Linked DNA regions of Planctellipticum variicoloris. The protein of the gene in region 1 interacts with the protein of each later gene in a pairwise test. Links are inferred from orthologs where the notes say so. Each region holds a gene or a part of one and is shown on either strand. Other genes may lie near its edges. The genes, in order: rho and nusG.

The links.
Region 2: the proteins of rho (region 1) and nusG interact in binary tests that used the Escherichia coli proteins (3 or more experiments, as listed by UniProt). The link is inferred for Planctellipticum variicoloris from one-to-one orthologs.

What each region holds. Positions count from the first base shown.
Region 1 is NZ_CP130886.1:1,577,736-1,588,033, forward strand. The notes cover bases 1-2,968. They hold rho (transcription termination factor Rho), read left to right. Parts: upstream 1-741; coding sequence 742-2,196; downstream 2,197-2,968. Other genes in these bases: coaE (dephospho-CoA kinase), read left to right, coding at 1-546; ribH (6,7-dimethyl-8-ribityllumazine synthase), read left to right, coding at 2,250-2,726; nusB (transcription antitermination factor NusB), read left to right, coding at 2,883-2,968. Also shown: more of nusB, read left to right, coding at 2,969-3,467; ald (alanine dehydrogenase), read right to left, coding at 3,646-4,770; SH412_RS06225 (zf-TFIIB domain-containing protein), read right to left, coding at 4,885-5,373; nadC (carboxylating nicotinate-nucleotide diphosphorylase), read left to right, coding at 5,514-6,401; SH412_RS06235 (metallophosphoesterase), read left to right, coding at 6,807-7,592; SH412_RS06240 (HPF/RaiA family ribosome-associated protein), read left to right, coding at 7,782-8,102; SH412_RS06245 (hypothetical protein), read left to right, coding at 8,663-10,261. UniProt on the Escherichia coli protein: Facilitates transcription termination by a mechanism that involves Rho binding to the nascent RNA, activation of Rho's RNA-dependent ATPase activity, and release of the mRNA from the DNA template.
Region 2 is NZ_CP130886.1:1,444,875-1,455,135, reverse strand. Bases 6,697-9,627 are described here. They hold nusG (transcription termination/antitermination protein NusG), read left to right. Parts: upstream 6,697-7,838; coding sequence 7,839-8,417; downstream 8,418-9,627. Other genes in these bases: rplA (50S ribosomal protein L1), read left to right, coding at 8,948-9,627; rplK (50S ribosomal protein L11), read left to right, coding at 8,452-8,886; secE (preprotein translocase subunit SecE), read left to right, coding at 7,244-7,675; rpmG (50S ribosomal protein L33), read left to right, coding at 6,863-7,018; tuf (elongation factor Tu), read left to right, coding at 6,697-6,772. Outside these bases: SH412_RS05735 (DUF1549 and DUF1553 domain-containing protein), read right to left, coding at 1-1,619; SH412_RS05730 (hypothetical protein), read left to right, coding at 2,014-2,496; SH412_RS05725 (sigma-70 family RNA polymerase sigma factor), read left to right, coding at 2,962-4,632; more of tuf, read left to right, coding at 5,576-6,696; more of rplA, read left to right, coding at 9,628-9,655; rplJ (50S ribosomal protein L10), read left to right, coding at 9,729-10,261. UniProt on the Escherichia coli protein: Part of the processive rRNA transcription and antitermination complex (rrnTAC). The complex forms an RNA-chaperone ring around the RNA exit tunnel of RNA polymerase (RNAP).

The DNA.
Region 1 (10,298 bases):
CGCCAGCGGTTCGGCGAGGAGATTTTTGACGTCGAGGGAGAGATTGATCGCAAGACGCTCGCCCGAAAGGTCTTCGGCGATGCTCCCCAGTTCCTGGCCGCCCGCCGACAATTGGAACGAATTGTGCACCCGGAAATCCGACGACGGATTCAGACCGGAGTTTATACGACGGAGGGACATCCCGGCAGCGGAGTCGTCCTGCTGGATGCCGCGATCCTGCTGGAAGCCGGCTGGAGAGATCTGTGTCGCTGGGTGGTATTGATTGACTGTCCCCGAGCGGTCCGGCTGGCCCGAGTGCTGGAGCATCGCGGATGGTCAGAGGACGAACTGGATCGGCGCGAACGGTGCCAGTGGCCGCTGGCCGAGAAACGCCGGCTGGCTGATGTGATTATCGATAACTCCGGCGAGCTGGCCGTCGCCGGAGAGCAGCTTGCAGCGGTGGTCCGTCGATGCCTGGCGTTCAAGCCGGGGCGAGGCATCCTGCAAGCGGACGAGACTTTGAGTCTGACGGAGCGGCAACGCCGGCCGTCGGACACGACGCGATGACGAGAATCTGTTACTGTCGGAATCCTGCCTGAAGCTCCATTCCCAATTCTGCTCTGCATGAATCCCGGCGGTTGCCGTGCCAAGGAACGGTTCCCCACAGCCCCGCCGGTTCAGCATCTCCGCCTGACTCCGAGAGTTTTTCCCATTATGAAACCTCGCCCTTCCATCACCTCCCGCCTGAATCCTTCGTCTCCCATGGGATCGCAAGCCTCACTGGGGTCTCAACCCGCCGCTCCCGGCGGCTGGGACGCCGACGAGTTGCTCGACCCGCCCCCCCCTCCCGCGGTCAACACCTCGGAGCTGCCCGATCCTGATGAGGACGAAGACGACGACGCGGTGAATTTTCCCGCGGACGAGCGGTACGAGGAGATCAAGCGGGGCGACACCGATATCCATATCGCCGAGCTGCAACGGCTGACGATGAAAGATCTCATCGTCCTGGCCCGCAAGGAAGGGGTCACCGACTACACCGGTCTGAAGAAACAGGATCTGATTTTCAAGATCCTGAAAGAACGGACCAAGATGAACGGGCTGATGTTCGGCGAAGGAACGCTGGAGATCCTGCCGGACGGCTTCGGCTTCCTCCGCAGCCCCGACTATCACTACCTCCCGTGCCCCGACGACATCTACGTTTCTCCCAGCCAGATCCGACGATTTGGGCTGCGGACGGGAGCGACCGTCGCCGGGCAGATCCGCCCGCCGAAAGAAAACGAGCGTTACTTCGCTCTGCTGCGAGTGGAGGCCATCAGCGGCCAGGATCCGAATCTGCTGACCGAGAAAGTTTCGTTCGACGACCTGACGCCGTTGCACCCGGAGCGCCGATTGCGACTGTCGACCGACGGGGCCGACCTGAGCACGCGGGTCGTCGACATGATCGCGCCGATCGGCATGGGCCAGCGCGGTCTGATCGTCTCCCCCCCCAAGGCCGGCAAGACGATTCTGCTGCAGCGGCTGGCGAAGGCCGTGCTGGCCAACGAGCCCGACGTCTATGTGATCGTCCTGCTGATTGACGAGCGCCCGGAAGAGGTCACGGACATGGAGCGGCAGGTGAAGGGCCGGATGTGCGAGGTGATCTCCAGCACGTTCGACGAGCCGCCGAGCCGCCATATTCAAGTTTCGGAAATGGTGATCGAGAAGGCCAAGCGGATGGTCGAATACGGCCAGCACGTGGTGATCTTCCTCGATTCGATCACCCGCCTGGCCCGCGCCTGGAATGCGGAAGTCCCTCACTCGGGCAAAATTCTGACCGGCGGCGTCGACGCCAACGCGCTGCAGCACCCCAAGCGGTTCTTCGGTGCCGCCCGGAACGTGGAAGAAGGGGGCAGCCTGACGATCGTGGCGACGGCCCTCGTCGACACCGGCAGCAAGATGGACGACGTGATTTTCGAAGAGTTCAAGGGAACCGGCAATACCGAGCTGCATCTCGACCGCCGGATGGTCGAAAAACGGATCTGGCCGGCGATCGACGTCAACCGGTCGGGCACCCGCCGCGAAGAGCTGCTGATGTCCGAAGACGAGCTGCGCAAGGTCTGGGTCCTCCGCCGGGTGCTGAACGATATGAACCCGGTCGAGGCGATGGAGCTGCTGACGAACCGGATGCGGCGGACCAAGACCAACGACGAATTCCTGATGAGCATGAATCTCGGCTGATACCGACGAAATTCCTGAGTGAAGCAACGACTGAGCAGTCTTCGGAGCGGACAGTGCAGACATTTGAAGGCAACCTGCTGACCGGCGACGACCAGTTCGCCATTGTGGTCTCGCGGTTCAACGAACTGGTGACCGAGCGACTGCTCGCCGGGGCGGTCGACACGGCCCGCCGGCACGGCCTGGCGGACGATCGCATCACTGTCGTGCGGGCGCCAGGCTCGTTCGAGCTGCCGATCGTCGCTCAGCGGCTGGCCCAGTCGGGAAAATTCACGGCGGTGATCTGTCTGGGAGCCGTGATCCAGGGGGAAACGACGCACCACGAGTACATCAATCACCAGGTGGCGGCGGGGCTGCAGCAGACCGCACTGGAAACTGGCGTTCCCGTCGCCTTTGGCGTGCTGACCTGCCAGTCGATGGATCAGGCGCTCGATCGCGCCGGCGGGAAAGCCGGCAATAAAGGCGTCGAAGCGACGCTGGCGGCGATCGAAACCGTCAACGTGCTCCGAGCGCTGGCGGCGGCGGGAATCTGAGCCGGATGTCGTACGGCGGGATGTTGCCGCTGCGCCGATCCGCCGATGGAGAATGACGCATCTGTTTCGCAGTCGACTTCGGCGGATCGATGCTAGAATGTTGTCGTCCGGGAAGGGTGTCCCGGCGTTTGTTCCTTGAGAATGTGTTGCCCTCCTATGTCGTCCCGCCGCCACAAGGCCCGCGAAATCGTTTTGCAGATGCTCTACCAGAAGGATCTCAATCCCGAGGTCGGCATTGACACCATTCGTCAGATGATCCAGGACGATCTCCGCGACGAGCACCTGAGTCGGTTCGCCTGGAGCCTCTTTGCGGGGGTTATGGAGTTCCGGCTGGCGCTCGACAAGCGGATCGAAGAGGCGGCCTCCAACTGGTCGCTCAGCCGGATGGCGCCGACCGACCGCAACGTGCTCCGACTGGGCGGTTTTGAGCTGCTGCACACCGACACGCCGCCGCGCGTCGTCATCGATGAGGCGCTGGAGCTGGCCAAGAGCTTCGGCGGGCCGCAGTCGGGAGCGTTCGTCAACGGCATCCTGGATAAGCTGATTCCGTTCTCGAAGCGCGAGAGCCGGACCGCCACCGGCCCGCAGGCCGAAACGGCCGCCGATCTGGGACTCGACACCGATCACGGCGACGAGTTGCCGGCCGAGGATCTCGTTAGCGACCTGCCGGACGGTTCGGAAGCGGACGAAATCGACGCCGACATCCCCGAGGACGAAGTTCGCAATATCGACGAGGCCTGAACGCTGCGCGGCGTGTGCCCGGAAGTCATTTCCAAACGGCGTCGGGTGGCTGGAGCTGAACCGAAGGGATGCTCCAGTCACGATACGAGCAGCAAAATTCCGGCGCATCGCGAAGTCGCTCCTGTCCCGGCCACCAGCCTCGCTGATCGCGAGCGTTGTGCGACATCCGGCGACGTTCTCAACGCTCGACGCTCAACGCCTCCCGCAGCTCAGCCAGCGGCAGCTTGAACGTCTCGGCCACAGCCCGATTCGTCACCCGTCCCCCGTGCATATTGACGGCATGGGCGAAGCCGGGATCGGCGGCGCAGACCGCCGCAAGCCCCTGGCCGGCCAGTCGCAGCGCGTAAGGGAGCGTGACGTTGCACAAGGCGTACGTGCTCGTTCGGCCGACGGCGCCCGGCATATTCGTCACGCAGTAGTGCACGATGCCGTCGATCACATACGTCGGAGACGAGTGAGTCGTCGGCCGGGTCGTTTCGATGCAGCCTCCCTGGTCGACGGCGACGTCGATGATCACCGCACCGGGTTTCATCAGCTTCAAGTCTTCGCGCGACACGAGACGCGGCGCTCGCGCACCTTCGACCAGCACGGCGCCGATCACTAGATCCGCCAGTCGGAGCTGCTCACGGATATTGTGCCGGTCGCTGAAAATCGTATTCACGTTCGGCGGCATGATGTCTTCGAGGTAACGCAGCCGGTCGACGTTGACGTCGAGAATGACGACGTCTGCCTGGAATCCGGCGGCGATCCGGGCCGCATTCTTCCCCACGACGCCGCCGCCGAGGATGGTGATATGCGCCGGCGCCACCCCCGGAACCCCGGCCAGCAGAATCCCCCGGCCGAGCTGCGGCCGTTCGAGATACTTCGCCCCCTCCTGAATGCTCATTCGCCCGGCAATTTCGCTCATCGGCGTCAGGCACGGCAGGTCGCCCTTGGCGCCCCGCAGCGTCTCGTACGCCACGGCGGAGATCCCCGTCGCCAGGACATTGCGGGTCAGTTCCTCGCTGGCGGCGAAGTGGAAATAGGTAAAGACGATCTGGCCGGATCGCATCAGCAGCCACTCGGCCTGCTGGGGTTCTTTGACCTTGATCACCAGGTCCGCCGCCGACCAGATTTCTTCCGCCGCCGGAACGATCGTGGCCCCGGCTTCCGCGTAGGCGTCGTCCGGCAGCCCGCTTCCCAGGCCCGCGCCCGCTTCAACCAGCACCGTGTGACCGGCCCGCGTCAGTTCCTCAGCGCCGATCGGCAGCAGGGCGACGCGGTATTCGTCGGGCTTGATCTCTTTCGGAACGCCGATGCGCATGGGGGCTCCTCCGTGATGTCACCGGCCGACTGGCCGAGTCCAGGTTCGCTCTCCTTGAACATAGCCGAGCCACTGCGGGTTCGCCAGAGAGGACAAGACCTCCCGAATCCGTCATCAATAGCGCACCGACGACCGCGGACGAAAGTTTCCGAGTCGCCGCAGTTCGCCGCCATCCAGCCAGATCCAGCCGCACTCGATGCAGGTATCGATGACGGCGTTTCCACCGCCGCCGTACGGATGCGTTTCCATCGGACGATCGCAGCCGGGACATTGACACGTGCGATGCAATTCCGAGGGATCAAGTGGCGCTGGAGGTTCGGCTGGATCGTTCGACTTCTGACGCAATTGCTGCAGAACCGGAAAGAAATCCTCCTGCGCAATGAGCAATCCGGAGCAGAGACCGCAGAGTTCGATCGGGACGCTTCCCACCGAACCGCCCCGCAGCCCCTCGCGACAACGGGGGCAGGTCCATTCCCCTGGCTCAGAGGAAACGTCGATCAGATCGAACTCGGCCGTCGGAGCCGACGTGCGACAATGCGCACAGAAATAGCCCGACCGTTCGGCCGACCATTCCAGCGGAGCACCGCAATTGGAGCAGTTCATTAAGGTTTTCCCGGACTACGCAAGTCCGCGATCGCGGGCTCAGACCGCGACGTCAGACTTTTCCAAGGATAGAATAGGTCGGAAATCCGCCTCAGGACGGTGTTTTTTTTGCGGGCAACTGCCGGGAGACTGACGACGTGATGCAGCTTTGGGGACAGGCGGAAATTGACGCAGCGCAGGTTCTGATTGAACTGGCGCTGGTTGAGGACCTCAACGGTGGACAGGACCTGACCTGCAGCGCGCTGATCGAACCCGACGAGCGAGCCGCGGTGCAGGTCGTCGCCCGGCGACACGGCGTGCTGGCCGGCGAACCGCTCGGCCGGATGGTGTTCGCGATGCTTGATCCCGGCGTCACCTGGGCGGCGGAATGTCAGGACGGCAATATTCTGCAACCGGGTTCGATCGTGGCAACCGTCTCCGGTCGCCTGTCCTCGCTGCTGACCGGCGAGCGGACCATGCTCAATTTTCTGACGCACCTGAGCGGGATCGCCTCGCTGACAAGAACGTTCGTCGATGCGGCCGCAGGAACGCGAGCACAGATTCTCGACACACGCAAAACGCTGCCCGGCTGGCGGGCGCTGCAGAAATACGCCGTCCGCTGCGGCGGCGGCACGAACCACCGGATGGGGCTGTACGACGGCGTGCTGATCAAGGACAACCACCTCGCCGCCTGGACCGAGGGCCGCACCATTGCCGAGGCGGTCGAGACGGCTCGTCGGCGATCTCCGACGGGGATTGGCATCGAAATCGAAGTCGATACTCTGGATCAGCTCGCCGATGTTCTGTGCGGCCGGCCCGAAATCGTGCTGCTCGATAACATGAGTCCGGCTCAACTCCGTGCTGCCGTCAAACTGCGGGACGCTCAGGCGCCCGGCGTCCTCTTGGAGGCCTCCGGGGGAATCACGCTGGAGACCGTCGCCGAAATTGCGCGGACAGGTGTCGAGCGGATCAGCATCGGCGGCCTGACGCACTCCGCCCCTGCACTCGATCTGGCCTTCGACTGGAAGGGACGCATGGCGGCCGTCTGAACGAACGTCAGCGCAGTCAGCGGTCGCACAGCAGAAGATTCCGTGCGAAATGTCAATCTCCGTCGTGATCGGCACGAGTTTCATGACTCGGCCGACGTCGCGCGCATCTCGTTTGCCTCAGATTCGGGAGACGCGGCCCGTCCTTGACTGAACGAGTTCGCGAGGCAATGCTGCAGCGCTCCCGATCAATCCCCTCTCACCGATTCAGCGACGCTTCCAACTCCAACCTGCGTTCCTGTGTTTGCGTCCAAGGCCGTCGGCGCGCCTGACGCTCGCGCATTGCAATATCCTCCTGCGGCGCCTCGTTTCGCACGGCTGTCGTGGAACGGGGACGATCGACGCGACGCCCTGGCGCCTCCTCGCGCAGATGAACTTTCGTCACCTCCATCTGAGTCCCCAAACACCATGACGCGCGCCGCCGCGGATTTCGAACGCAGTGCAGGCCGGACCATCGTCCTTGGCGATATTCACGGCTGCGTCCATGCTCTCGACGCCCTGTTGAAGGAAATCCGACCGACCTCCAACGATCTGATCATCTCCCTCGGGGATTTCATTGATTCCGGGCGCGAGACTTCCGACGTCGTGCGGCGGCTGATTGCTCTGGAGCAGGAGTGCCGTTTCGTCGCGATTCTGGGGAACCACGAGGAAATGCTGCTCGCAGCCCTGACCAGCGAGCGACTGAAGCAGACGTGGCTGATGTGCGGCGGCATCCCGACGTTGAACTCATATCGTTTCTGCGGAGACATCGACGTCATTCCTGACGAGCATCTGGAATTCATCCGACGGTGCCGCCCGTTCTATGAAACTCCGACCCACATTTTCCTGCACGCCAACTACCTGGCGGATGTGGCGCTCGCAGACCAGCCGGAGCACGTGCTGCGCTGGTCCTTGTTTGAGGAACCTTATCCCGAGCCGCACTGTTCGGGAAAAACAGCGGTCATCGGACACACTGAGCAGCGCGACGGAGAGATTCTGGATCTCGGACATGTGCTTTGCATTGATACGAGTTGCCACAACTACGGTTGGCTGACGGCCCTGGACGTGGAGGCCGGAACGGTCTGGCAGGCCAGCCGATGGGGCGCAGTCCGCGAAGGCGAAAGCCTCGGCGGACTGGAACAAGCCCGTCGAATCCTCCACTCGCGCACGGGCGTGCCCGGATCTGACCAGACAGAGCCGTCGATCGGCGAGTGAACCCTCAGACTGCGCCGTCATCGCGTGTGGTCGCTCGTGCAGTCCTCCCGTTCGATTGCGTCGCAACTTCAGTTGCCGCAAGAACTTCTCATTTCAGAAAGTTCGTGAACCACAACCGCCTGACCAGCGTTAGAATTGATGCAGGCCCTTTGAAGTCTGCGATTTGACACAGTTGGAAAGGGAACGAGAATGCTCCTCAACGTACTGTCGCGAGGCGTGGTGCTGACGGATTCGATGCGGGCTGCCGTGCAGCGCAAGTTGGACTTCGCGCTGGATCGGTTCGGCGATCAGCTCGAACGCGTCGAAGTCACGATCGAGGACTTGAACGGACCGCGAGGCGGAGTCGATAAAAAAGTCCAACTCCTGATGAGCGGCCCGGTTCGCCGGGGCGTGGTGATCGAAGAACGGGGCGATAACGTGATGGCGGTCCTGTCGTCCGCCGCTGACCGCGCGTCTCAGGTTCTCGGCCGGATCATGGAACGGCGGAATCGGCTGGCTCATCGGTCGTAGTCGACCGATGCCGGCCGCTTTTTCGACGCCCGGACAGAAGTGCCCGGGCGTCTTTTCTTTCGAACAGCCATCCAAAGTGACGATCGCCAGGTTCGGCTGCTACACAACCAAAACGTTTCGTCCGCTCTCCACGGAGCTTGACTGAAGAAGAACTCATACGTCAGTCGGCGCAGAAGTCGCTATTGTAGGTTCGACGCGAGCTCGGCAGCTTCGAGTTGCCGCCCACACCGCAATACGGCAGTAGTGACTTTCCCGTTTACAGATTTGACCAGAGATTGTCGATGCAGCACAGGAGAGCGACTCTGACGGCAGCAGTCACCTGGAAATCTCCCGCGGGGTTACTGCTGTGCGGCCTGAGCCTTCTGGTTTTCGGCTGCTCGCGTTCCACTCCTGCTCCGGCGCCAACTCGACCCGCAGTCGCCAGCCGAGATCTCCTTGCTACGTTTGAGAGCCCGTTCGAAAACGTGCGGCCAGGCGTCGCCTATCTCGGCAGCGAAGCCTGCCGCAAGTGCCATGAGGGACATGCGGATTCCTATCATGCCACTGGCATGGGGCGGTCTATGAGTCCCGTCGATCCGGACAGTGCTCCCCCGGACGGTATGTTCGACCATGCTGCCTCCCGGCGGCGCTACCAGGTGCTGCGACGGGATGGAAAGCTGTGGCATCGCGAACTGAAGTTGACCGATAGTCCTGAGGAAATCGTCCTGGCGGAGTTTCCGGTGACCTGGGCCGTCGGCTCCGGCCGGCATGCGCTGACCTACGCCGCCGAAGTGGACGGATTCCTCGTGGAATCGCCCATCACGTGGTATGCGTCAACGAAATCCTGGGGCATGTCCCCCGGCTACGACCTGCCCGAGCATTTCGGGTTTCAACGGGAGATCGGCGAAGGCTGCCTCGACTGCCACGCGGGTCGAGCCGTCGCGGTCGACCGCAGTCTGCACCGGATGCAGATCCTGGAAGACACGATCGGCTGCGAACGCTGTCATGGCCCCGGAGAACTTCACGCGGCCCGCCATCGCCAGTCCGAGGCCGCAAAAATTGCGGAGCTTACCGCGACGATGGACCCGACGATCGTCAATCCCGCTCACCTGTCGCGAGACCTCGCCGAAGCCATCTGCCAGCAATGTCATCTGCGCAGCCAGGCCTCGGTCATTGCACGCGGGAAGAAGCTGTCGGACTTCCGACCCGGCCTGCCGCTGCAGGCCTTCCGTGAAGATTACGTCCTGCAGACGCCGGACCTCTCGCTGACGGTCGTCGGTCACGTCGAACAACTCCATCTGAGCCGCTGCTACCAGGAGTCGCCGGAGCTGTCGTGTCACACCTGTCATGACCCTCACGTTGAGCCGGATTCCTCCACTGCGACCCAGATTCAGAATCAGCATTGCGCGAAATGCCACGACGCCGGCGACTGTCATGTCGATCTCCGGGAGCGAGAAGTCGCCAGCCCGTCGAACGACTGCGTGCAGTGCCATATGCCGAAGGCCCCCACAGAGGTGCCCCACCTCGCGTTCACGCACCATCGAATCGGCATACATCGCGCCGGGGACCGTCGACCGACCGATCCCCGGCAGGTTCCACAGGGGCTCGCCGAGTTGCGACCGTTCCACGCAACGACGGGGATTTCCGAGGCGGACCAGCAGCGATCTCTGGGCCTGGCGTACGTGGAAGCGGGGTCGCGCCAGGAAGCTCCCGACGTCGCCAACGCCTTCCGCGAGCGGGCATGGCGCATTCTGCGGACGGTCCGCGCCAATGGTCCGGCCGATTCCGCCGTGGAAACGGCTCTCGCCCGGCTGGCGTTCGAATTGCAGTCGGCCCCGGTCGAGCCGTTTGCCCGCGCGGCGTTGAGCGATCCGGAACTTTCCGGCAAAGATCGCTGCAACGTGCTGTTTCTGTTGGCCGAAGCTGCCATGCAGCGTCGCGACGACCGAGCCGCCCTGCCATTTGCGGAGGAACTGACGCAGCTCCGCCGTCACCCGCGGGACTGGCTGATGCTGGCGGACTGCCGGAATCATACGGGGGGAGACGGCATTCCCGCTCTGGAAATGGCCGTCGCCATCAACCCGGGACTGGTCAACGTCCGACGCTTTCTGATCCAGCATTACACGGCGACCGGGAAGCCGGTCGAAGCCGCGCGTCACCAGCAGCGGTTCGACCCCTGAAGGCCATCCGCCTTCCAGGTTCCGGCTTTGCCCGCAC
Region 2 (10,261 bases), 130 kb from region 1 along the record:
CTCGCGGCATCGGTCCGGAATCCGGCCTGCTGGTAAGTCGCGGAGGCCATGATCAGACGATGCAGTTCCTTGATGCTCTTACCGCGAGCCAGGAATTCGGCGGTCAACCAGTCGAGGAGCTCCGGGTGCGTCGGGGCGGCGGTCTGCACGCCGAAGTCGTTGGCGTTCTCGACCAGCCCCCGGCCAAAGTGCCCCTGCCAGATCCGATTCGTCAGCACGCGATAAGTGAGCGGGTTGTCGGCGGCGGTGAGCCACTCGACAAAGGCCGACCGTCGGCCGGATGTTCCCGGCCGCGGCGGCTGGATCGCCGGTCCTTTCCACCCTGCCTTGCGGAGAACCTCGGGGACATCGGGGGGCGTTTCGTCAAGCGGATAGTCATAGCTGCCAGTCGCCAGCAGGAATGTGTCGGGGGCTTTTTCGGAGACTTCCGTCACCGCCATCGCGGTCAGTTCGCGCGGCGGTTTCGGGGCCGACTTGCGGGCCTCGTCGAGGGCTTTGGTCAGCTCGTCGCGGCGGGCCGCATTGGCTTCGCCCATCGCCGCGAGCAGATCCTTGTCTTTGATCTCGATCTGCCGCTCGGACCAGAAGACGAGCTGCAACTGGTAGGGGGTGCGGTCTTCCGGGGCCGTGTCGACGGCGTCCAGCACGACCTTGGGGAACTTCAGCCGCTTCTCGGCGCCCGCTTTGGCGCGGGCGTCGCGGCTGATGGCGTGCAGTTCGCGTCGCAGGTCGGCGGTTCGGGCTTGCCATGCCTGCAATTCTTCGCGGTACTTTGCGAGCGCAGCGTTGTCGCCCAGCGGGACTTTGTCCTGCAGGGTGATGCCGGAAAAGAACGCCTGGAGCTGGTAGAAGTCGGACTGCAGGATCGGATCGAACTTGTGGTCGTGGCACTGGGCGCAGCCGATCGACAGCCCCAGGAAAACGGCCCCCAGGTTCCCCGTGTGATCATTGAGAGCCGACTGCCGCGCCAGCAGGACATCCGACGCATTGCTTTCGTCAGGCCACATGCGGTTGTAGCCGGTCGCGATCAGGGCGTCTTTGCTGTCCGGGAACAGTTCGTCCCCGGCGAGCTGTTCGGCGGCAAACTGGTCGTAGGGAGTGTCGTTGTTGAATGCGCGGATGACGTAGTCGCGGTACTGGTAGGCCTGCGGCCGGGCGGGGTCGGCGTTGAAGCCTGCCGTCTCAGCGTAGCGAACGAGGTCGAGCCACAACCGGCCCCAGGTTTCCCCATAGCGGGGATCGGCGAGGAATTCCTCGACGCGGCGTTCGAAAGCGTCCGGGCGATCATCGGCGACGAACGAGGCAATTTCCGCAGGAGTTGGCGGGACTCCCAGCAGATCGAACTTGGCCCGGCGGAGCAGCGTGTACTTGTCGGCCCGAGTCGAACTGCGCACTCCCGCGGTCTGCTGTTGAGCCGCGATGAAGGCGTCGATCGGATTGCCGTGGGCGGGGATTTCGATGGCCGGGACCGCTGGGCGGTTCACGGGCTGAAAGGCCCAGTGGGCGCGACCTTCCTCGACGGTGGGAGGACCATCCGATGCGAGCGACGGCAGGCAGGCTGCCAGAGCGACGAGGCCGAACAGTGTCCGTACCCGGAAATTGACTGCAATTCGCGGCATGCACAACCTCCGGGGAGCTACACCGCCCAGCCCGAAGGCCACCGGGCAGGGACTCGCGAGCGGGTGACGTCGCAGGGGGCGCAAACCCCAACGATTTGTGTGGTTCGGAGGGGAACTCCCTCGAAAAACTACAGCTCCCACTATAACCAAGTTCGACCGCTGCAACAGCCCTGCATCAGTGATCGCCGATCTTTCCGGAAATCGAAAAACGGGGGCGTCATGCGATCCGGGAATGATCGGCGGAATCTCACGCCTGAACCTGACATTTCGTGCACCAAAGAAATTCCGAAAATGGCAGCGTCCTTGGACCGGGGAGCGTCGACATCAACAATTCTGGCAGGGCTCTGTCGCAGCGACAGGCCGGCAGATGCTTTTCAATGGGACAAGACTGAGCATGGAATTCGTCGACGTACTTTCGCGCTGGGTGCATGTGGGGACGGCGATTACGGTGCTGGGGGGGAGCGTTTTCCTGCGATTTGTGCTCCAGCCCGCTGCGGCTCAGCTTCCTGAAGAACCGCATAACCAGTTGCGCGGTCTGGTGATGCAGCGCTGGCGGCGAATCGTCCAGGTGGGGATTCTGCTGTTTCTGCTGAGCGGGTTCTACAACTATCTGGGGGGGATGGGCGGTCACCGCGGCGACAAATTCTATCACATGCTCGTCGGAACTAAGATTCTGCTGGCGTTTGGCGTGTTCTTCCTGGCCTCGGTCCTGACCGGCCGGTCGCCGACGTTTGAGTGGATGCGGGCGAAGTCGAAAACCTGGCTCGCCGTGACGATTGGCCTGGCGGCAATCGTTGTCGCAATTTCGGGTTACGTCAAAGTGGTCCATCCGCCGCGCGCCGCCCCAGTCGCGAGCCCCGCTCCGGCGGTCCATTAGCCGCGGCCACGAAGTGGGGGCGCCGCATTCTGCGTCTCTATTGGAGCAACTTGGAGTGCGATTTTGAGCGCATGGAAGTGTTCGTTTGTGGAATTGCCCGGGATGTCGGTGACGAGATTGGGCAAGAATTCAGACATCGTGGAAAATCTCCTGCCTGATTAGTAGAAACCCCCTGTAGCCGTAACTCGTCCATCAATTGCGACTTCGGGTGATTGTCCGCCGGGAGACTGCGAGACACTTGGTAAATTCCGCGTCATCTCGAACCTTTTTCTTCATCTGGCTGTCGAGATTTCGCGTATTCCATAGGGAGAGATGCGAGTTCCTCCCCGGCGGGGGAGGGGTTGACGCGACTGACGAAATGGTTTCGCAATGCCGGTTGGCATTGGTTTTGCTGTGCAGGGTTCTCCCATGGATTTGATTTCGCACTGACCTGCGAGACGGTGATGCGGGGGGAGGAGGGCGGCGGTGGTGCAGTACCTCAATCCGGTGATGAAGCAGCTCCGGGATCAGCAGATCCGTTACGCACCACGCGATGTGCAGGCTGCCCAGGTGGACCGCGCCGAGCGGCTGCTCTGGGAAATCGAACGATCACACTCCTACCCGTATGGCGAAATCTGCGAACGGATTACGTCCTATCGCGCGGAGCTGTATCCCGATCTGGCGATTTCGGGAGAAGAAGCGCTGCATGACCTGCGACGCTTTGTGGAAGACCTTTCGGAAAACATCGAACTTGAGGCCGCGTCCGTAACCGATGATGAAGTCTGGACCGTCGAAGACGTGAGTCGTCGATATCAAGTGTCCGGAAAGACGGTCCTGCGGTGGCGCGAAAGAGGGTTGCCGGCGCGGCGATTCCGGTTTGGCGGCAGGAAAAAGGTAGGCTTTCTCCGTTCTACGGTTGAGCGATTTGTTCAGCGGAATCCGACTGTCGTCGAACGGGGAGCCAGTTTCAGTCAATTGACCGATGCAGAACGCGAGAATCTGATTCGCCGGGCGCGACGGCTGTCGCGGGCTGGCGCCGGGCAGACGGAAGTTGCCCGGCGGTTGGGGAGACGCTTCGGACGGTCTCCCGAGACGGTGCGTTATACATTGAAGAATCACGACCAGGAACATCCGGAGGTTGCCGTGTTTCCCAACTCCACCTCACCATTGTCTGACGAGCAGAAAGTTCAGCTCGTGGCGGAATTTCGTCGCGGGCTGGACGTGGGCGTCCTTTCGGAAAAATACCGTCGGACCCGCACAAGCATCTATCGCGTCGTCGCGGAAGTCCGGGCTCAGCAGATCCTGGAACTGCCGATCGACTTCATGGACGCCGAGGAATTTCATGCGGCCGACGCCGACGCGAACATTCTGACGTCGTCGCCTCCGCCGACTGACCGCAAATCAGGAGTCGTCAAGCCGCCGCCGGGGCTGCCGCCGTATCTGGCAAGCCTGTATGCCATCCCGCTGCTGACTCGCGAGGAGGAAGCGTACTACTTCCGGCGGATGAACTACTTGAAGTTCAAGGCCGCGGAATTGCGAAAGACGCTGGATCCGCAGCGCCCGAAGACTCGCGACATGGATCAGATCGAGCAGTGGCTGAACCTGGCGGGCGAGGTGAAGAACTTCCTGATCCGCAGCAACCTGCGGCTGGTCGTGTCGATCGCCAAGCGACACGTGAAGCCGAACACCAATTTCTTCGAGATGGTCAGCGACGGCAACATGTCGCTGATTCGTGCGATCGAGAAGTTCGACTTCACGAAAGGATTCAAGTTTTCGACCTATGCGAGCTGGGCGATCATCAAGAACTACGCCCGTTCGATTCCGGCCGAGCACACCCGCCTGGACCGATTCCGGACCGGAAACGACGAAGTCTTCCAGAATTCGTCCGATCCGCATGCGGGCGAGCCGAATTCCGAAGTGGTCAACCATCGTCAACATGAAGCGATCATGGTCATCCTCAATCGGCTCGAGCCGCGTGAGAAGGAAATCATCGTGCACCGTTACGGCTTGAGCGTGGGGGCGGCTCCGCAGACGCTGGAGCAGGTCGGCCACCGCTTTGGCGTAACCAAGGAACGCATCCGCCAGCTCGAGGCGCGGGCCTTGCGAAAGCTGCGCAAGATCGCAGAGGCCGAGAGCCTCGAAATTCCGGGCATCTGAAGCCTGACGAGCGGAACGGTTGGAATTCCCCTGCGGCGGCGCGACGATCTGCGCCGCCGCAGGCTTTTTCAGACGGCGCAGCAACGCGTCCGGGTTGCCGATCGCGGGAGAAAGTCGGGGAGAGCGAACCCGGATGCCAGTTTTCACGTCCAGTGACTGCGACTGGCGCTTGCACGTGGTGCCGAGGTTGCTATATTCATCCCTTCTCAACTGGGGTGGTCCGGGGACCCGCTAGCGTAGCTCAACGGCAGAGCTCCAGTTTTGTAAACTGGGGGTTGTGGGTTCGAATCCCACCGCTAGCTCTTCTCGGCGGTGGTCGGCACGGATTCCACAGAAGCGACAGGCAGGTCACGGCAGACAGATCACGACAGACAATCCGGTGGGATTCCCGAGCGGTCAAAGGGGTCAGACTGTAAATCTGATGGCAATGCCTTCGCAGGTTCGAATCCTGCTCCCACCACTGAAAAATGCTGAGGTCCGATCGTTCGAAAGCGAAATGAGTGCGGCTCTGCCAGAGACGTAACCTGTTTCGGCGTGAGGGGTTCTGGCTTCGGAGTTTTTCGACCGCGGGTGTAGCTCAATGGTAGAGCTCCAGCCTTCCAAGCTGGTGGTGTGGGTTCGATTCCCATCACCCGCTCTGTTTCGGCTTCGGCGTGCAGAATCGTGGCAGGGTTGACAACTTGCGACGAAATGCACACTTTTTGCGGCAAGGCCGGCCGTGCATTGCTGCTGTAGCTCAGCCGGTAGAGTGCGTCCTTGGTAAGGACGAGGTCGTGGGTTCGAATCCCACCAGCAGCTTTTGTGTTGTCGGGCAGCGAACTGGCTGCCACTGCAGGTAGACGGTGGGGGTTCACCGTCGTAGCGGCCCGGTGGTCACCGTGGTCAATGAATCAGGCGGGATCAGCCGCCCCCCGGGACAGAGAGAAAGAGGTTCAGAGCAGCAATGGCGAAGGAATTATTCCAGCGGACCAAGCCGCACGTCAACGTCGGCACCATCGGTCACATCGATCACGGCAAGACGACCACGACCGCCGCAATTCTGGCGGTTCAGACCGCCAAGGGGCTTGCGAAGTTCAAGTCGTATTCGGATATCGCCAAGGGTGGTACCGTCCGTGACGAAACCAAGACCGTCACCATCGCGGTGAGCCACGTCGAATACGAAACGGCCTCTCGCCACTACGCCCACATCGACTGTCCAGGCCACGCCGACTACATCAAGAACATGATCACCGGCGCCGCACAGATGGACGGCGCCATTCTGGTCGTGTCGGCCGCCGACGGTCCGATGCCGCAGACCCGCGAACACATTCTGCTGGCCCGCCAGGTGAACGTCCCCGCGCTGGTCGTGTTCCTTAACAAGTGCGATCTCGTCGACGACGAAGAGCTCCTGGAGCTCGTCGAGATGGAGATCCGCGAGCTGTTGTCGAAGAACGACTTCCCCGGCGATGATATTCCCATCGTGCGCGGCAACGCCAAGGGCGCGCTCGACAATCCGGCCGACCCCAAGTACAGCCAGTGCATTTCGAACCTGATGGACGCCCTCGACGCGAACATCCCCGAGCCGACCCGCGACGTCGACAAGCCGATGCTGATGGCGATCGAAGACGTCTTCTCGATCGAAGGCCGCGGCACTGTCGTGACCGGTCGTATCGAGCAGGGCGTGCTGAAGGTTGGCGACAAGTGCCAACTGATCGGCCTCCGCGATACGCAGGAAACGACCTGCACCGGCGTCGAAATGTTCCAGAAGACGCTGGATCAGGGGCAGGCGGGCGACAACGTCGGCGTGCTGCTCCGCGGCATCAAGAAGGAAGACGTGCAGCGCGGCCAGGTTCTGGCCAAGCCGGGTTCGGTGACGCCGCACACCAAGTTCGAGTGCAATGTTTACGTGCTGAGCAAGGAAGAAGGCGGCCGTCACACGCCGTTCTTCAACGGCTACAAGCCGCAGTTCTACTTCCGCACGACGGACGTGACCGGCGATTCCAAGCTGCTCGACGGCGCCGAAATGTGTATGCCGGGCGATAATGTTCGCCTGGAAGTTCAGCTCGGCAAGCCGATCGCCATGCAGGAAAACATCCGCTTCGCCATCCGCGAAGGCGGCAAGACGGTGGGCTCGGGCGTCGTCACGAAGATTCTTGACTAGTCCTCCGCCGGCGGACTGACCGTGCAGATCCATGGACCGACCTCACCCTCAACGGGGTGAGGTCGGTTGTGACTTCGGGAGAGTGATTCGATGGCTCGCGAATTTGTGTGGCTGGAATGTACGGAAACCGGCCTCCGGAACTATCGCGTCAACAAAGAGACGCGCGGCACCGAGCGGCTGGAGCTCAAGAAGTACTGCAGCAAGCTTCGCAAGCACACCACCCATAAAGAATCCCGCAAGAAGTAGCGCTCCAGGCTGCTCTGGCGGAACGGCGGCGGGCGAATGCCGGCCGCGGTCTACGGGTGTAGCTCAATTGGCAGAGCAGCGGATTCCAAATCCGCAGGTTGGGGGTTCGAGTCCCTCCGCCCGTGCTTGACAATGTTGCCGGAGAACGCGGTGCGGACTGCCGACCCGTTGGAATTCCATGCAGGAACGTCGAGCGATGCCGCCTGACGTCGACAGAGGGCAGTGATGGCCAAGGCGCTTCGAGAATCGACCTATCTGAACTCTCTGTTCTCCGCAGGGCTGTTCAAGAAGAATCAGGGGCGGATCGCCCGGCTCTGGACGTGGATTGTCGTAACCGCCGCTGTCGTCTGGGGCGCATGGACGCTGCAGGCGCGACTGCTGGTCGAGTACGGCGATCTGATTCGGATTGGCGTCCCGACGCTTGTGGTCCTCGCCGGGGCCTGGGCTGCGTTTCGTCTCGTCCACTTTCCCCGGTTCGCGGATTTTCTGATCGATGTCGAAGGCGAGATGGGGAAGGTGTCGTGGCCGGGCTGGGGCGAACTCTGGCGCGCGACGGTCGTCGTGCTGGTGACGATGTTCCTCTTCAGCGTGGTGCTGTTCGGTTACGACATGCTCTGGCAGTATTTCCTGCGCTGGTGCTCCATTCTGCAGGCGTAACTATCTCCAGTCGTCGTCAGGTTTTTCCTGCTTCGATGGCTTGCAAAACCAGTGCTGTGGCGACATCATAGCCGGTTCGCCGCGACTTCCCGATTGCGGGGACGGTGTTGTTATTGCAGCGTAAAGCGTTGTTTTTCAAGCGGTTGCAGCGAAGGACTGAGGGATGAGCCAGGAGCAAAATGCTGTGGGCGGTGCCGACGCCGACAGCCAGGGAATGCTCTGGTACGTGCTGAAGGTTCAGAGCAACCGCGAGCGGTCGATTCGTGACTCGCTGGTTCGCCGGCTGCGGCAGGAAGGGCTGGACGAGTTCTTTGGCGAGATCGTGATCCCGACTGAAAAGGTTGTGGAGACCAAGGGGGGAAAGAAGCGAGTCGTTGAGCACAAGTTGTACCCGGGCTACCTGATGGTGCACATGGTTCTCAATGACGACACCTGGTACTTGGTGCGCACGACCGGGGGGGTTGGGGATTTTACGGGAGCGGCCGGCAAGCCGATCCCGATGCGGGAAGATGAAATCCAGCGAATGCTCGGTGTCGAGCAGAGTCGCAAAGAAGAACCGGCCAAGGTCAAGGTGGACTTTGAGACCGGCGATATGGTGAAGATTAAAGACGGTCCCTTTGATACGTTTCAGGGGACGATTCACGCGATCGACGAGGCCAACGGCAAGATTACGGTGCTGATCGAGATCTTCGGGCGTTCGACGCCGGTGGATCTCGAATACTGGCAGGTCGAACGCTCCTGAGAGCGCGAGCTGAATCCGCGCAGAGCTTGGGCAAATGGCGAAGAAATCCGCGAAAGTTAAGGCGCAGGTCAAGGTCCAGATCCCGGGTGGCAAGGCGACGCCTGCTCCTCCCGTCGGTACGGCTCTCGGTCCGCACGGCGTGAACCTGGGTCAGTTTGTGACCCAGTTTAACGAGAAGACTCGCGATCTGAACGGCATGATCGTTCCGGTCGTGATCACGATCTACGACGATCGGTCGTTCACCTTTATTCTGAAAAGCCCGCCGGCGTCGGTGCTGTTGAAACAGGCCGCCAAGATTGCCAAGGGCGCGGTGAATCCGAAGGCGGAGAAGGTGGGGACAGTCACTCAGGCCCAGTTGCTTGAGATCGCCAGGACGAAGTTCGAAGACATGAATTCTTCGAGCCTCGAACAGGCGGCGAAAGTGATCGCCGGAACGGCGCGCAGCATGGGGCTGGAAGTGGTGGACTAGCTGCCGGGGTGGCGGCTGGTCTCTGGTGCGAACAGTTGGTTCTTTTGATCGGATCGTTGTCATGGCGCATCTTTCCAAGCGCATGCGACATTTGCAGTCTCAGGTCCAGAGCTTGGGCACGGTGGATCTTCCCTCTGCGGTGAAGACGTTGAAACAGCTCGAAGGGACGCTCCCCGCAGCGATCCGAAAGTGCCGGTTCGATCAGACCGTGACGATTTCGATCCGGCTTGGGGTGGATCCTCGGCAGGCGGATCAGATCGTCCGCGGCTCGATCGTGCTGCCGCACGGGATCGGCAAGTCGAAGCGCGTCCTGGTGTTTTGTCAGGGCGATAACGTCGCGATCGCGACGGCGGCAGGCGCCGAGTTCGTCGGTGGCAAAGAACTGGCGGATAAGATCAAAACCGGCTGGACCGACTTCGACGTTGCAATTGCGACGCCGGACATGATGGGTGTTGTCGGTCCGCTCGGCCGCGTGCTGGGGCCTCGCGGCCTGATGCCGTCGCCGCGAGCGGGCACGGTGACGCAGGATGTGGCGGCCGCCGTGAAAGAGTATCGGGCCGGCAAGGTGGAGTTCCGCGTCGACGACGGCGGCAATGTCCACTGCGTCGTCGGCAAGCTGTCGTTCGATGAGACGCCGCTGGTGGAGAATGTCGAGGCTTTCCTGAAGTACATTCGGGCGCTGAAGCCGGCGACCTCGAAGGGACAGTACATTCGGAACGTCAGCGTCCAGGCGACTATGTCTCCCGGCGTGACGGTCGCGGCCGTTTAATCGGCGAGACCGGTCTGCGGGGTTCGTGCACGGAATTTCTGGGGCAGTCGGTGCTGCCGGGTATGGGATAGAGATGAGCAAGGTCGTTAAGAATCTCATGATCTCGGAAATCCGTGAACGGGTTGGCGAGTATCGTGAAGTGCTGGTGCTGGACGCTTCCAAGGTGAATGCCGTCACGGCCAACAAACTCCGGCTGACGTTGCGCAAGAAGGGCATCCGGCTGCTCGGCGTGAAGAACGCGGTCGCTCGCAAGGCGCTCAGCGATCTCGGTCTGACCGGGCTGGGCGCCGTGCTCACCGGCCCGTCGACGATTGCGTTCGGTGGAGAAGATATCGTTGCTTTGTCTCGGGAACTGTCCGAGCAGGCGACGCAGATTAAAGAGCTGGAGATCAGGGGCGGCGCGATCGGCGCGACGTCGTTGACGGCTAAGAATGTTGAGGATCTGTCGAAGAGCAAGGGCCGCGCAGAGCTGCTGTCCGACCTCGTCGCACAGATACTCTCACCAGGCGCCAACCTGGCTGCGGCCCTGCTGGGGCCGGGAGGTCGCGTCGCCGGCGCGATCAAGGCGATGGCGGACAAAGACGGCGGGGATGCTCCCGCCGCGTA